Regions from separate parts of the Serratia odorifera genome, predicted to be linked through region 2. Evidence: predicted binding sites of a transcription regulator. Region 2 holds the regulator's gene; each other region holds the start of a gene.
The links. Region 2 encodes Fur, which represses iron uptake genes when iron is present. Its sites were predicted from a motif close to ATAATAATGAGAACNACTATCAA; they were not measured.
Positions count from the first base shown of each region.

Region 1: the regulator Fur is predicted to act here: its motif matches at 1,670-1,692, upstream of feoA (ferrous iron transporter A).
Region 3: the regulator Fur is predicted to act here: its motif matches at 2,451-2,473, upstream of efeU (iron uptake transporter permease EfeU).

Region 1 covers NZ_JBGMUT010000008.1:118,071-122,425, forward strand. Annotated here, with positions in the region: gene feoB (Fe(2+) transporter permease subunit FeoB) at 1-1,279, opposite strand, end outside; gene feoA (ferrous iron transporter A) at 1,357-1,581, opposite strand; gene ACCC84_RS18185 (Tex family protein) at 2,150-4,355, opposite strand, start outside.
Region 2 covers NZ_JBGMUT010000005.1:256,922-261,276, reverse strand. Annotated here, with positions in the region: gene ybfF (esterase) at 1-466, shown strand, start outside; gene ybfE (LexA regulated protein) at 717-1,004, shown strand; gene fldA (flavodoxin FldA) at 1,234-1,773, shown strand; gene fur (ferric iron uptake transcriptional regulator) at 2,098-2,544, shown strand; gene ACCC84_RS15390 (beta-N-acetylhexosaminidase) at 2,745-4,355, opposite strand, start outside.
Region 3 covers NZ_JBGMUT010000002.1:629,517-633,871, reverse strand. Annotated here, with positions in the region: gene efeB (iron uptake transporter deferrochelatase/peroxidase subunit) at 1-357, opposite strand, end outside; gene efeO (iron uptake system protein EfeO) at 369-1,499, opposite strand; gene efeU (iron uptake transporter permease EfeU) at 1,519-2,364, opposite strand; gene ACCC84_RS09065 (hypothetical protein) at 2,539-2,736, shown strand; gene putP (sodium/proline symporter PutP) at 2,823-4,307, opposite strand.

The sequences.
Region 1 (4,355 bases), on a different contig from region 2:
TCATGATGGTGATCAGCCGTTCACGCTGCGCGTCCAGGGTTCGCGCACCCATGATAGACGGTACGTTGCAACCAAAGCCGACGATCAATGGGACGAAGGATTTGCCAGGCAGGCCAAGCGCCTGCATCAGGCGATCCATCACAAACGCCGCCCGTGCCATATAGCCGGAATCTTCCAGGAACGACAGGAACAGGTACATCATGCCGATCTGCGGCACCAGCGGCAGTACCGTATTGATACCGCCGCCGACGCCCTGTGCCAGGAAAATTGTCAGCCACTGCGGGAAGTGCAGGGTATAGCCGAGCCACTGAATACCTTGAATGAAAATCGCGGCGGAACCGAGATCGAAAATCGGTTGCAGCGCGCCGCCGATGTTGATGGCCAGCAGGAACATCAGATACATCACCAGCAGGAAGATCGGCACCCCCAGCCAGCGGTTGAGGATCACGCTATCGAGGATCGCCGTCAGCCGGTTCGGCTGTGCCTGCTGTGCGTTGCTGGCGTCGGCACAAATGGTGGCAATTGACCGATAGCGCGCATCGGCAATCACCAGCGCCGGGTCTTCCTGCTGCTGCTGTTCCAGCGCCGTTTTGGCCGCCGGCAACAGTGGGAGGGCGTCGCCCGCCAACTGGTGGCTATAGATATCGCCCTCGAGCATTTGCAGCGCCAGCCAGCGGCGCTGTTCGCACGGCAGGCTGGCAGGCATTGCGGCGCTGAGCGTGTCGACTTCCTTGAGCAGTAAAGGCGGGTAGGCCACCAGCGCGGTCAATTGGTTGGTTTGATGATTATCAATCATCTGCTTGAGCACGCCGATCCCGTCCGCCTTGGTCGACACCATCGGCACCACCGGGCAGCCGAGGCGTGCCGACAGGGTGGCAACGTCGATCTGGATATGCTGGCTGTGGGCGATATCCAGCATGTTCAGCGCGACAATGCACGGAATGCCGAGCTCGAGTAGCTGCAGCGTCAGGTAGAGGTTGCGTTCAAGGTTCGAGGCGTCGATCACGTTGATCAACACGTCGGCATCGCCACTGAGGATATAATGGCAGGCGATCTGTTCGTCTAGCGAGGTTTGCTCTGAAATGGTGGTCAGGGAATAGGTGCCGGGCAGGTCCACCAGCGTGACCTGCGCCTGCGGCGTGGTGAAATGCCCCTCTTTACGCTCAACCGTGACGCCTGCCCAGTTGCCGACGCGCTGACGTGCCCCGGTGAGCTGATTGAACAGGGTGGTTTTCCCCGAATTTGGATTACCTATTAAGCCAATCGTTAATTTTTTCATCATTCAACATGAGTTCAATAGAGTATATCGGCACCACGCAATGCAGCGCGGCAAAGGCCCCGGGTGGATGGTCAGGCTTACGGCTGGCCTTCCAACGCGATCAGGGCGATATCTTTTTTACGCAGCACCAGACTGACGCGTTGGGTTTTTATTTCTATGGGGTCGCCGAACGGGGCAATGCGTATGACTTCAAACGACGCTCCCGGCAGCATGCCAAGCGACAGCAGTTTCTGGCGATAGGCAGGGCTGATATCGCTGGCGAAGCCGGTAATTTTATAAGACTGTTTAGGCAGAAGATGCATATTACCTTCCTAGAGCCGATGCCATCAGGCTATTTACGTGCATGGCCCCCATTGCGGCGGGCGAGGATTACGTTGAATACGTAAGGGAATAATAGTGAGAATGATTATCGTATTCAATACAAAAAATAGGGGTATTGGTAACTATTGGTAAATATCGACACATATTTCTACGGAAATAACATGGCTGCTATTATTACCACTAAGCAAGATAGGCTGCAAATGCGTGGTTTAGGTTAAATAGGTTAATGGATTGTGGCAGTATTTTCTGTTTAGAAATCATTTAATAAATATGTTTGCGTTAGTTTTCCATACCGCTAACAACCCACATTTTTCGCTAACAAACTCTGCGTAAAATAACGCTACCAACCGATTGTGTTACCTGCCAAAAAATAGCCGCGGCTATTAAATGTTAATGAACATGTTAACGCGAAAGTTTAATTAATATATCTAATGCTAGATGCCGGTAAGTTATTTATAAACGCCGGTTGAAATAAAAATGGCAAACAATTGCGATAAATCAAAAAACGCCGGTGAAAAACGGGCGAAGCGGATGCCTCGCCCGCAGGGATTAACGTTTTTTTCCAAACGCTGCGGCCAGCGCATCGCCCATGGCGCTGTTGCCAGCCGGCGTACTGGTGCGCGCTTTCGGCTTGCCGGCGGCTGGACGGGTCGCGTTGTCACGTGCTGGCGGGGTACCGCCGCGGCGCGCGGGTCCTTCGCCCGGCTGCTCGTCAAGACGCATGGTCAATGCAATGCGCTTGCGCTGCAGGTCCACTTCCATCACTTTCACTTTAACGATATCACCGGCTTTCACCACGCTGTGCGGATCTTCAACGAATTTATCTGCCAGCGAGGAGATGTGCACCAGACCGTCCTGATGGACGCCGATGTCAACGAACGCCCCGAAGTTGGTGACGTTGGTGACGGCACCTTCCAGAATCATGCCCGGTTGCAGGTCGTTGAGCGTTTCCACACCGTCGGCGAAGGTGGCGGTCTTGAATTCCGGACGCGGATCGCGGCCCGGTTTTTCCAGTTCCTTGAGGATGTCGGTAACCGTTGGTACGCCGAACTGCTGGTCGGTAAAGTCGCTGGCTTTCAGGCTGCGAACCATGCTCGGGTTGCCCATCAGATCCTGCAATGCCTGCTGGGTGGCGGCCAGAATACGCTCCACTACCGGGTAGGTTTCTGGGTGAACGGTCGAGGCATCCAGCGGGTTATCGCCGTGGTTGATGCGCAGGAAGCCGGCGCACTGTTCAAACGCTTTTGGTCCCAGGCGGCTGACTTTCAACAACTGTTCACGGTTGCTGAAACGGCCGTTTTCGTCGCGCCAGTTCACGATGTTTTGCGCCATCATGCGCGTCAGGCCGGCAACGCGGGTCAGCAACGGTACCGACGCGGTGTTCAGATCGACGCCGACGGCGTTCACACAGTCCTCGACCACCGAATCCAGTTTCTTCGCCAACTGGCTCTGGCTGACGTCATGCTGATACTGGCCGACACCGATGGATTTTGGATCAATCTTCACCAGTTCGGCCAGCGGATCCTGCAGACGGCGTGCGATCGACACCGCGCCGCGCAGTGAAACGTCGAGGTTCGGGAACTCCAGCGCCGCCAGTTCCGAGGCGGAATACACCGAGGCGCCGGCTTCGCTGACGATCACTTTCTGCGCCTTGACCTCTGGGAATTGCTTTTGCAGATCGATAAAGAAGCGTTCGGTTTCGCGTGATGCCGTACCGTTACCGATCGCTACCAGTTCCACGTTGTGCCTGATGCACAGCGCGGCGACCAGGGCGGCGGCCTTGGCGGCCTGTCCGGTGTGCGGATACACGGTGTCGGTTGCGACCAGTTTGCCGGTGGCGTCTACCACCGCCACTTTTACCCCGGTGCGCAGACCCGGATCGAGACCCATGGTGGCGCGCATGCCGGCTGGCGCAGCCATCAGCAGATCGTGCAGATTGCGGGCGAATACGTTGATCGCTTCATCTTCGGCGCGCTCGCGCACCGTACCCATCAGTTCGGTTTCCAGATGCAACAGCACCTTGATGCGCCAGGTCCAGTTGACCACCGCTTTACGCCAGGCGTCAGCCGGCGCGTTGTTCAGCCGCAGACTGAGGTGCTGGATAATAATCTGTTCGCCCTGGCTTTCGCGCGGCGCTTCCTCAAATTGCGGATCGGGGTTCAGGGCCAGTTGCAGAACGCCTTCGTTGCGGCCGCGGAACATCGCCAGCGCGCGGTGTGAAGGGACCTGGGAAATCGGCTCGTGGTGATCGAAGTAATCGCGGAATTTGGCGCCTTCCTGCTCTTTGCCTTCCACGACCTTGGACACCAGATGCGCATGCTTCCATAAATAGTCACGCACTTTTGCCAGCAGGCCGGCATCTTCGGCAAAGCGTTCCATCAGGATGTAGCGCGCGCCGTCCAGCGCCGCCTTGACGTCCGCCACGCCCTTGTCGGCATCAACAAAGCGTTCGGCCAGTGACTCTGGCTGCTGCTGCGAATCGGCCCACAGAGTGTCGGCCAACGGTGCCAGACCAGCTTCGATGGCGATCTGACCTCGGGTGCGGCGTTTGGGTTTGTAAGGGAGATACAGGTCTTCGAGTTCGGTCTTGCTGAGTGTGCCGTTGATGGCGCCGGCCAATTGCTCGGTGAGTTTTCCCTGTTCCTCAATCGACTTGAGGATGGTCTGACGACGGTCTTCCAGTTCACGCAGATAACCCAGGCGGGTTTCCAGCTGGCGCAGTTGGGTATCGTCCAGGCCCCCGGTGACTTCCTTG
Region 2 (4,355 bases):
TGCTCCCGAGCGTATTGCCAAACTGGTGGTTATCGATATCGCACCGGTGGCTTATCAGACCCGACACCATGATGAAATCTTCGCCGCCTTGCAGGCAGTGAGCGCCGCCGGCATGACTCAGCGTCAGCAGGCGGCGGCGCTGATGCGCACCATGCTGGATGAAGAAGGGGTGATTCAGTTTCTGCTGAAATCGTTCCATCAGGGCGAATGGCGTTTCAACCTGCCGGTGCTGATCGAGCAATATGAAACCATCATTGGCTGGCAACCGGTGCCGGCCTGGCCGCAGCCGATTCTGTTTATTCGTGGCGGGCTGTCGCCTTACGTAAAAAACGACTACCGCGACGACATCGCCCGCCAGTTCCCGCAGGCACGGGCGTATGAAGTGGCTGGCAGTGGCCACTGGGTACACGCCGAGAAACCGGATGCGGTACTGCGTGCCATTCATCGCTTCATCGACCAGGCCTGACGGCCAGTTGGCGAAAAAACGCGCTAAAGATAACGGCTTAGCGCGTTTGCAACGCAGTAAAGCATTGTCGTTGCTCCATCTGCTGGGGTAATATGGCGCGCTATAATTTTGCCGCCGTCGCCAGCGTGGTGTAAAACGCCGGAATGGGGGCAAATTTGGGTTAGGTTTTATCGACCTGAACTGTATTAACCGAACCGTCCGGAAGCGTGAAACGCTTTTTGATGCAAACTCCCTTGCAGTACCGCTACCTATGGCAAAAGAACAAACGGATCGCACGACGCTGGATCTGTTCGCAGATGAACGCCGTCCGGGGCGCCCGAAAACCAACCCGCTATCCCGTGATGAACAGCTTAGAATCAATAAGCGGAATCAGCTACGGCGCGATAAAGTACGTGGTTTGCGGCGTGTGGAGCTGAAAATCAACGCGGATGCGGTGGACGCTCTGAACAAACTGGCGGAACAGCGTAATATCAGTCGCAGCGAGCTCATTGAGCAAATGCTGCTGGCGCAACTGGCGGAAGAACAGCCAGAACAATGATCTTATCAGCCGCACGCGCGGCGCGGCGTTAAGGATGACGCCGGATCAACTCCGCATTTTATTCTTCGGGCATCGCATAAACGCGATAAAACCCCGGGGCAAATTTCTGGCATGATACGCGTTTAGCGGTGGGAGCTGGCTCCTCACCATGGCGATATTTTAAACGATACCGGTGCGAAAGCCGGGCGTCGAGTATTGTAATTAATTGAATTTAAAGGTTATACGCGATATGGCTAACGTAGGCATTTTCTTTGGCAGCGACACCGGCAATACCGAAAACATTGCCAAGATGATCCAAAAACTTCTTCGTCAGAGCTTTGGCGACGATGTGGCTGAGGTGCATGACATTGCCAAAAGCAGCAAAGAAGATCTGGACGCATTCGACATTCTGCTGCTCGGTATCCCAACCTGGTATTACGGTGAAGCACAATGTGACTGGGACGACTTTTTCCCTACGCTGGAAGAAATAGACTTCAATGGCAAACTGGTCGCGCTGTTCGGCTGCGGCGATCAGGAAGATTACGCGGAATATTTCTGTGATGCGATGGGGACCATTCGTGACATCATCGAACCTCGCGGCGCAGCGATTGTCGGCCACTGGCCAACCAAAGGCTATCATTTCGAAGCCTCCAAGGGTCTGGCAGACGACGATCACTTTATCGGCCTGGCGATTGACGAAGATCGCCAACCCGAACTGACCGACGAACGCGTGCAGGGCTGGGTGGCGCAAATCAGCGCAGAGCTGAGCCTGGCAGACATCGTAGGTTAAGCAGCGGTTATTTCCCCGCCGTTCAAGGCCCTGCGAGACGCATGATTAACGCAGGGCCGTTATCGACATCACGGATTGAAGCGATAGAAGCTACAAAATTGTAACTTCCCCCCTCGTCACGGTAGACTGCGGTTCGGTTTATCCCACCCATCAAGATGTTACATGTGTGACATGTAACGGTGCGAATATATCTTTGTTAACAACCGGCGGTTTCCATTTAGGTCAACCGGTTCTATAATGAGACGCAATAAATTCTTTGTGCCGACCGATGCCATAGGCAAAAATGCCTCAACTTGATTAGCATAGTAACAGGACTGAATCCGCATGACTGACAACAATACCGCATTAAAGAAGGCCGGCTTAAAAGTCACGCTTCCGCGACTCAAAATCCTGGAAGTACTGCAAGATCCGGCTTGCCATCACGTCAGTGCGGAAGATTTGTACAAGAAACTGATTGATATGGGCGAAGAAATTGGTCTGGCGACGGTTTACCGCGTACTGAACCAATTTGACGACGCCGGGATTGTCACCCGTCATAATTTCGAAGGCGGCAAATCAGTATTCGAACTGACTCAGCAGCACCATCACGATCACCTGATTTGCCTGGACTGCGGCAAAGTGATCGAATTCAGCGATGAATCCATCGAAGCGCGTCAGCGTGACATTGCCAAACAGCACGGCATCAAACTCACCAACCACAGCCTGTACCTGTACGGTCATTGCGCCATCGGTGATTGCCGCGAAGACGATACGCTGCACGACAAAAAATAATGCTGATGCATTAATAAGCAAGGAACCGCCAGACGGCGGTTTTTTTATGCCTGTCAGACAGGCAAAAAAATCCCCGGACGCGCCGGGGAAATCATGTCACAAAAGATAACAATGCAGCGGCAAACCACCTCTTTCATCAGGGTATTACCCCCTCCACACCCCAAACGCCCCGCCGCCGACACGCAGCGAGGCATTGGTCACTACGCCTGCACCGGTTCCGCACGGCTAAAGCGCTTGCCGTCAGGGCTGACCGCGCGAATTTGCACCTCGCCGGCTACTGCCGGCTTGGCGCTGTCATCATAGCGTTGCCACTGTTTGCCACCGTCGGTGGAATACTCGATAGCCAGTCCCGGCAAAGCAATATTGGCCTCCAGCTTGCCGTTGACGATCCGCGCACCTGGCACCGGCAGGCGGTATTTTATCCCGCCTTTATCCAGCTTGCCCAACTCGCGCTGCCCCAGCAGGTTGGCAAACCGCAGCCAGTCCTGCTGCAACTTTTTGTCATCGACCAAGTGGGTTTCCCCGCCCTTGTATTCTCGACCTGCCTTATAGTCCTGTTCCCAGCTGGCACGGTGCCAGGCTCGTTCCGCCACCGACAGCGAGCGCGGGAACATCATATATTCCATTTGCGGATCGGTGCGCACCACTTCACTCCACAGCTGGGCGGAAAGGCCATAGGCGCCCGGCCACGGTTTATCGCTCTTGGCGGTGAAATAGTTGCCATCGCGATCCACCGACGTTTCAGCGTTCTGCGGCATGTTATCCGGTGCAAAGCTGAATATTTTGCGCTCATCACTGAAGCGGGTGCCCCAGTAATAGCCGCTTTCGTTTGGATTGACCTCATACGGGAAGTCCAGATAGACGTAGTCGGGGTTGGAAACCACCACTTCGTAACCCTTGTTGGCCCAGTCATTTACCGAATCGAACCCGCCCCAGTACAGGGTATCCCAGAAGTTGACGCCAACGCGCGCCGTGGCAAACGCCTTGGCGTCTTTGGCATCCTTCAAGCCATCCTGCCAGGCCTGCATTCTGTCGATGCCGTGCGCTTTAACCAGTTTGCTGACTTCCTGACCGAAGTAGCTCGGCAAGTGTTCCATGTCGGCAACCTTGCCCTGCTTGATCATCTGTTGGCAAACCTGCGACTTGGCCCACGGTTTGTCTTCTTTGCTCAGATCGAGCATGCCTTTGCCCGGTTCTGGCTGTTTGATGTCGGTATAACCGGCGCCCAGACGGATGTTCTTGGCTTCATCGCCGCCAAAGTGCCAGGTTTTCAGCGGTTGACCGGCTTCCTTATGCATTTGGGCAATTTCACCGATCACCTTGTCGACAAAGCGGGTTGATGAATCCAGGCACGGGTTCAGATAGCTCTGGCGATTGAAGAATTGCACCGAGGTAGTATTGGAGCTGTCGGTAGGATCCAGCAGACGGAACTCCTCGGCCTCTTTTTGCTTACCTTCGGCAAGCAGTTTCTTATAACGCGCTTCCATGGATATCACCGCCGCACGCGCGTGCGCCGGCATATCGACCTCCGGGATCACTTCAATCTGGCGTGCCTGGGCGTATTTGATGATGTCGATATAGTCCTGACGGCTGAAGAAACCACCGTAAACCTCTGGCCCCTGACCGTACTGCGGCAACAGGCAGGTTGTTTCGCTCAGGTCATGGCAGCGTTGGCCGCCGATCTCGGTCAGCTCCGGCAGGCCGGGGATCTCGATGCGCCAGCCTTCATCATCGGTCAGGTGGAAGTGGAACTTGTTCAGCTTATAGGCCGCCATCTGATCCAGCAGACGCAGCACCGCATCCTTGTGGTG
Region 3 (4,355 bases), on a different contig from region 2:
CGCCTTGCCACCATGGGTCAGAAACGCAATGCGGTCGGTCAGCAACCGGAATAACCGCGCCAGATCCTGGCGGTTGGTGGCCAGCACGTCGAACGCCACCAGCATCATTGCCGCCTGCTGCGGCGTCACTACTCCGGCCTGATGCTGGCCGTAAAACGGCTGCGTTTGCCAGCGTTCATCCCGGGGTTCGACGCTGGCGGCAGCACGATCGGCGGCACGCGCCAGCGGGTTGCCCCCCAGCGCCAAGGCGCCGCTCACCATGCCCATCCCCAGCAGCAAACGGCGACGCGATGGCGACGCGGCCTCCTGCGGTTGCGAATGCGGCCCGTCCTGCGGGCCGACGATTTGCTTGCTCATCGCCCGTTGCCTCAATCCAGTCCCAACACGCCGCGCAACTGCGACAAATCTTCCGCCAGCGCGGTGATTGGTCCCTTCAACGCGTTGCGATCGGCATCGGTCAGTTTTTCATAAGAGGCGTAGCCGTCCCCGATTTTGTATTTCGCCAGCACGCCGTCGACGGTTTTGAAGTTGGCGTCAATTTTGGCCAGCAGCGCTCCATTGGCCTTGATCAGCAATGGGCGCAACAGGTTGACTATCTTCTGCGCGCCATCGACATTGGCCTGGAAATCCCACAGATCGGTGCGGCTGTAACGGTCCTCTTCGCCACTGATTTTACTGGCGGCCACTTCCTCGATCAGACCCGCTGCGCCGCCCACCACCTTGCTCGGTGGGAACGTCAGACCGGTAATGCGTTTTTGCAGTTCGACGGTGTCTCGGTACAGGCGATCGGCGTAATCGTTCATGCCGTTGGTGGTGTTATCGGCGAACAGCGCCTTTTCCAAACGGTGGAAGCCGGTGAAGTTGGGATCTTCGGCCTTTTTCTCGTAATCGTCTTCACGGGCGTCGATACTGCCGTCCAGATCGGAGAACAGTTCGGCGATCGGTTCGATACGCTCATAATGCTGCCGCGTCGGCGCATACAGCGTGCGCGCTTCTGCCAGATTGCCGGCCTTGACCGCATCGGTAAACCGTTTGGTCTGTTTGACCAGGCCATCGACCTCTTGGCTGACGTAGACCTTGTATTCGGCAATCGGCCCCACCAGATCCAGCACGCTCGGCTTGCCGTCACCGGCGGTGGCGGCCGCAGTCACCGTCAGTTTGCCCTTCGGATTGCTGAGCAGACCACAGGTCATGTCATACTCGCCGGGCTCGAGGTTGGCGGTCATTTTTTGCGTGAACCCCGGCGCAATATTTTCTCGCTCTTCCACCACCATCACGCCTTTGAGAATTTCCCATTCCAGGTTTTTCTGGCTGGCATTATGCACCACGAACTGGGTTTTGCCGGCCGACACGCTCAGTTGCATCGGCTCGCACTGCTTGTCGTTAACGCTAATCTTCACCTGCGGCACATCGGCCGCCGAGGCGCCGACGCTGAACGCCAACGCCGGTGCGGCCAGTAATGCGGCATGTAATGCCTTACGGCGGAATTGAGTCGTCATGCAAGATTCCCTGTTAAAGTTAATGGTTGATTTTACGTTGTGCCGCCACCGTGGCCGCGGCCGCACGCGGCGGCAGCAAAAAGCACACCAGTGCCGGGATCAGGTAGAGGAAATACACCGCCACTTCGCTGACCGACGGCGCTTCCTGATAGCCGAACATGCCCTCAAGCAGCGTGCCAAACAGCGAATGGGTGGAAAGCGTGGCGCTGAGATCGAATGCCACGGCCTGAAAGTGGTTCCACAGTCCCGCTTCGTGGAAGGCGCGGATCGCACCGGCCGCCAGACCGGCGGCGACAAACAGAATCAACAGGCTGGTCCATTTGAAGAATTTCGCCAGGTGCAGCTTGACCCCGCCCCAGTAAATCATCATGCCCAGCGCCATGGCGCAGACCAGGCCGAGTACCGCGCCGATCGGCGCGCCGATGCCCACATCCTGCTGGAACGCCGCCAGCAGGAAGAACACCGACTCCAGCCCTTCGCGCGCCACCGCAAAGAACACCATGGCAATCAATGCCCAACTCTGTCCCCTGCCAGACGCCAGCGCGTTGTCGATAGCCCCTTCCAGATGCACTTTCACCGAGCGGGATACCTTGCGCATCCAAAACACCATATAGGTCAGGATCAGCACCGCCACCACCGCCACCAGCCCCTCAAACAGCTCCTGCTGTTTCTGCGGGAATTCGCCGGTGGTTTCATTGATGAAGATCCCCAGCGCCAGGCACAGCGCGGCAGCGGCGATCACCCCAACCCACATGGCACCAAGCCATTGCCCGCGCTGGGTGCGCTTGAGGTAGCTGGCGATCAGACTGACGATCAGCGCGGCCTCAAGGCCCTCACGGAACATGATAAGAAAGGGTACAAACATAGGTTAACAACCTCTGAGATGACGACGATCGTCGATTGGCCGGCGAGAAATTCGGCGGTCGTTAATGTAAAGAAAAGTAAACCAGAACGATAGTGATTATCATTCTCTCAAGCAGAAATACAAGTGTGCGAAGGGTGATTTTTTCTTATCAAATTGTCGCCAGTTGTAACCATCGTGGATGAACCACCTTGCGCCAGGCTGACGCAGTCCATGCGGGTCACCGCCTGGAACCTGGCGATCGCCGGCGGCGGCATCATTGGCGATGTACTGTTGGATCGCCTTGGCGTCGGCGCGTTTTCGCCCGCATTGCTGGTGCTGCTGACGCGGGTATCGACCCGTGGTCAACACGCCTTTCCTGCCGTTCGCCGCTGAGCGCAACGGCGTTGCATCCCCAACCGTGGGCCAAAACGAAAAACGGCTCCATCAAGGAGCCGTTTCAATTTCGAGTAGAGCGCAGCTTAAACGGTTTTGAACTCCGCTTCCGCCTGGTCGAAACGTTCGGTGATGGTGGCGGACGGCTTACGCCCCATCAGGCTGACCAGCACAATAGCGATGCTGGCGAACAGGAAGCCAGGAATGATTTCGTACAGATCCAGCCAGGCATACTGCTTCCAGACCAGCACCGTCACCGCGCCCACCAGCATACCGGCCAACGCGCCGTTGCGCGTCATGCGCGACCACATCACCGAAATCAGCACCACTGGACCGAATGCCGCGCCAAAACCGGCCCAGGCGTAGCTCACCAGACCCAGTACACGGTTGTCCGGGTTGGCCGCCAGCGCGATGGCGATCAACGCCACCACCAGCACCATCAGACGCCCGACCCACACCAGCTCACGCTGGCTGGCCCCCTTGCGCAGGAAAGCCTTGTACAGGTCTTCGGTAATCGCGCTGGAACACACCAGCAGCTGGCAGCTCAGGGTACTCATTACCGCTGCCAGAATGGCCGACAGTAGAATACCGGCCACCCACGGGTTGAACAGCAGTCTCGCCAGTTCAATGAATACCCGCTCACCGTTCTGCGACACGTTGCCGGCCTGATCCGGGTTGTTGGCAAAATAGGCAATGCCGAAGAAACCGACCGCCACGGTACCAACCAGACACAGGATCATCCAGGCCATACTGATGCGACGGGCGCTGCGAATGGTACGGTGCGAATCCGCCGCCATAAAGCGCGCCAGAATGTGCGGCTGACCGAAATAGCCCAGCCCCCAGCCCAGCAGCGACAGGATGGCTACCAGATTCAGCCCCTTGAACATGTCGATATTGGCCGGGTTCTTGGCCTCGATCACCATCATGGAGGTGTCAATGCCGCCCACCGCCAGGATCACAAACACCGGCGTCAGGATCAGCGCAAAGATCATCAGGCTGGCCTGTACGGTATCGGTCCAGCTAACCGCCAGGAAACCACCGATAAAGGTATACAGAATGGTGGCTGCGGCGCCGGCCCACAGCGCCGTTTCATAACTCATGCCGAAGGTGCTTTCAAACAGGCGCGCACCGGCCACAATGCCGGAAGCACAGTAGATGGTGAAGAACACCAGAATAACGATGGCGGAAATCACCCGCAGCAGTTTGCTGTTGTCTTCAAAACGGCTGGTGAAGTAATCCGGTAGCGTCAAGGCATTGTTGTTGGCTTCGGTGTGTACCCGCAGGCGCCCCGCCACCAGTTTCCAGTTCAGATAGGCGCCTATGGTCAGACCGATGGCGATCCAGCTTTCGGAAATGCCAGACAGGAAAATCGCCCCGGGCAGTCCCATCAGCAACCAGCCGCTCATGTCGGAGGCGCCGGCAGACAACGCGGTCACCACGCTGCCCAGACTGCGGCCACCGAGGATATAGTCGTCAAAGTTATTGGTTGCCCGGTAGGCAAGCAGGCCGATCAGTACCATCCCGAATATGTACACCAGGAAGGTCACCAGCATAGGTGTGCTCATTGTCATAAACTCTCCACTCATTATTATTCGCTCTACGCTTTTTGCGCAGAATCG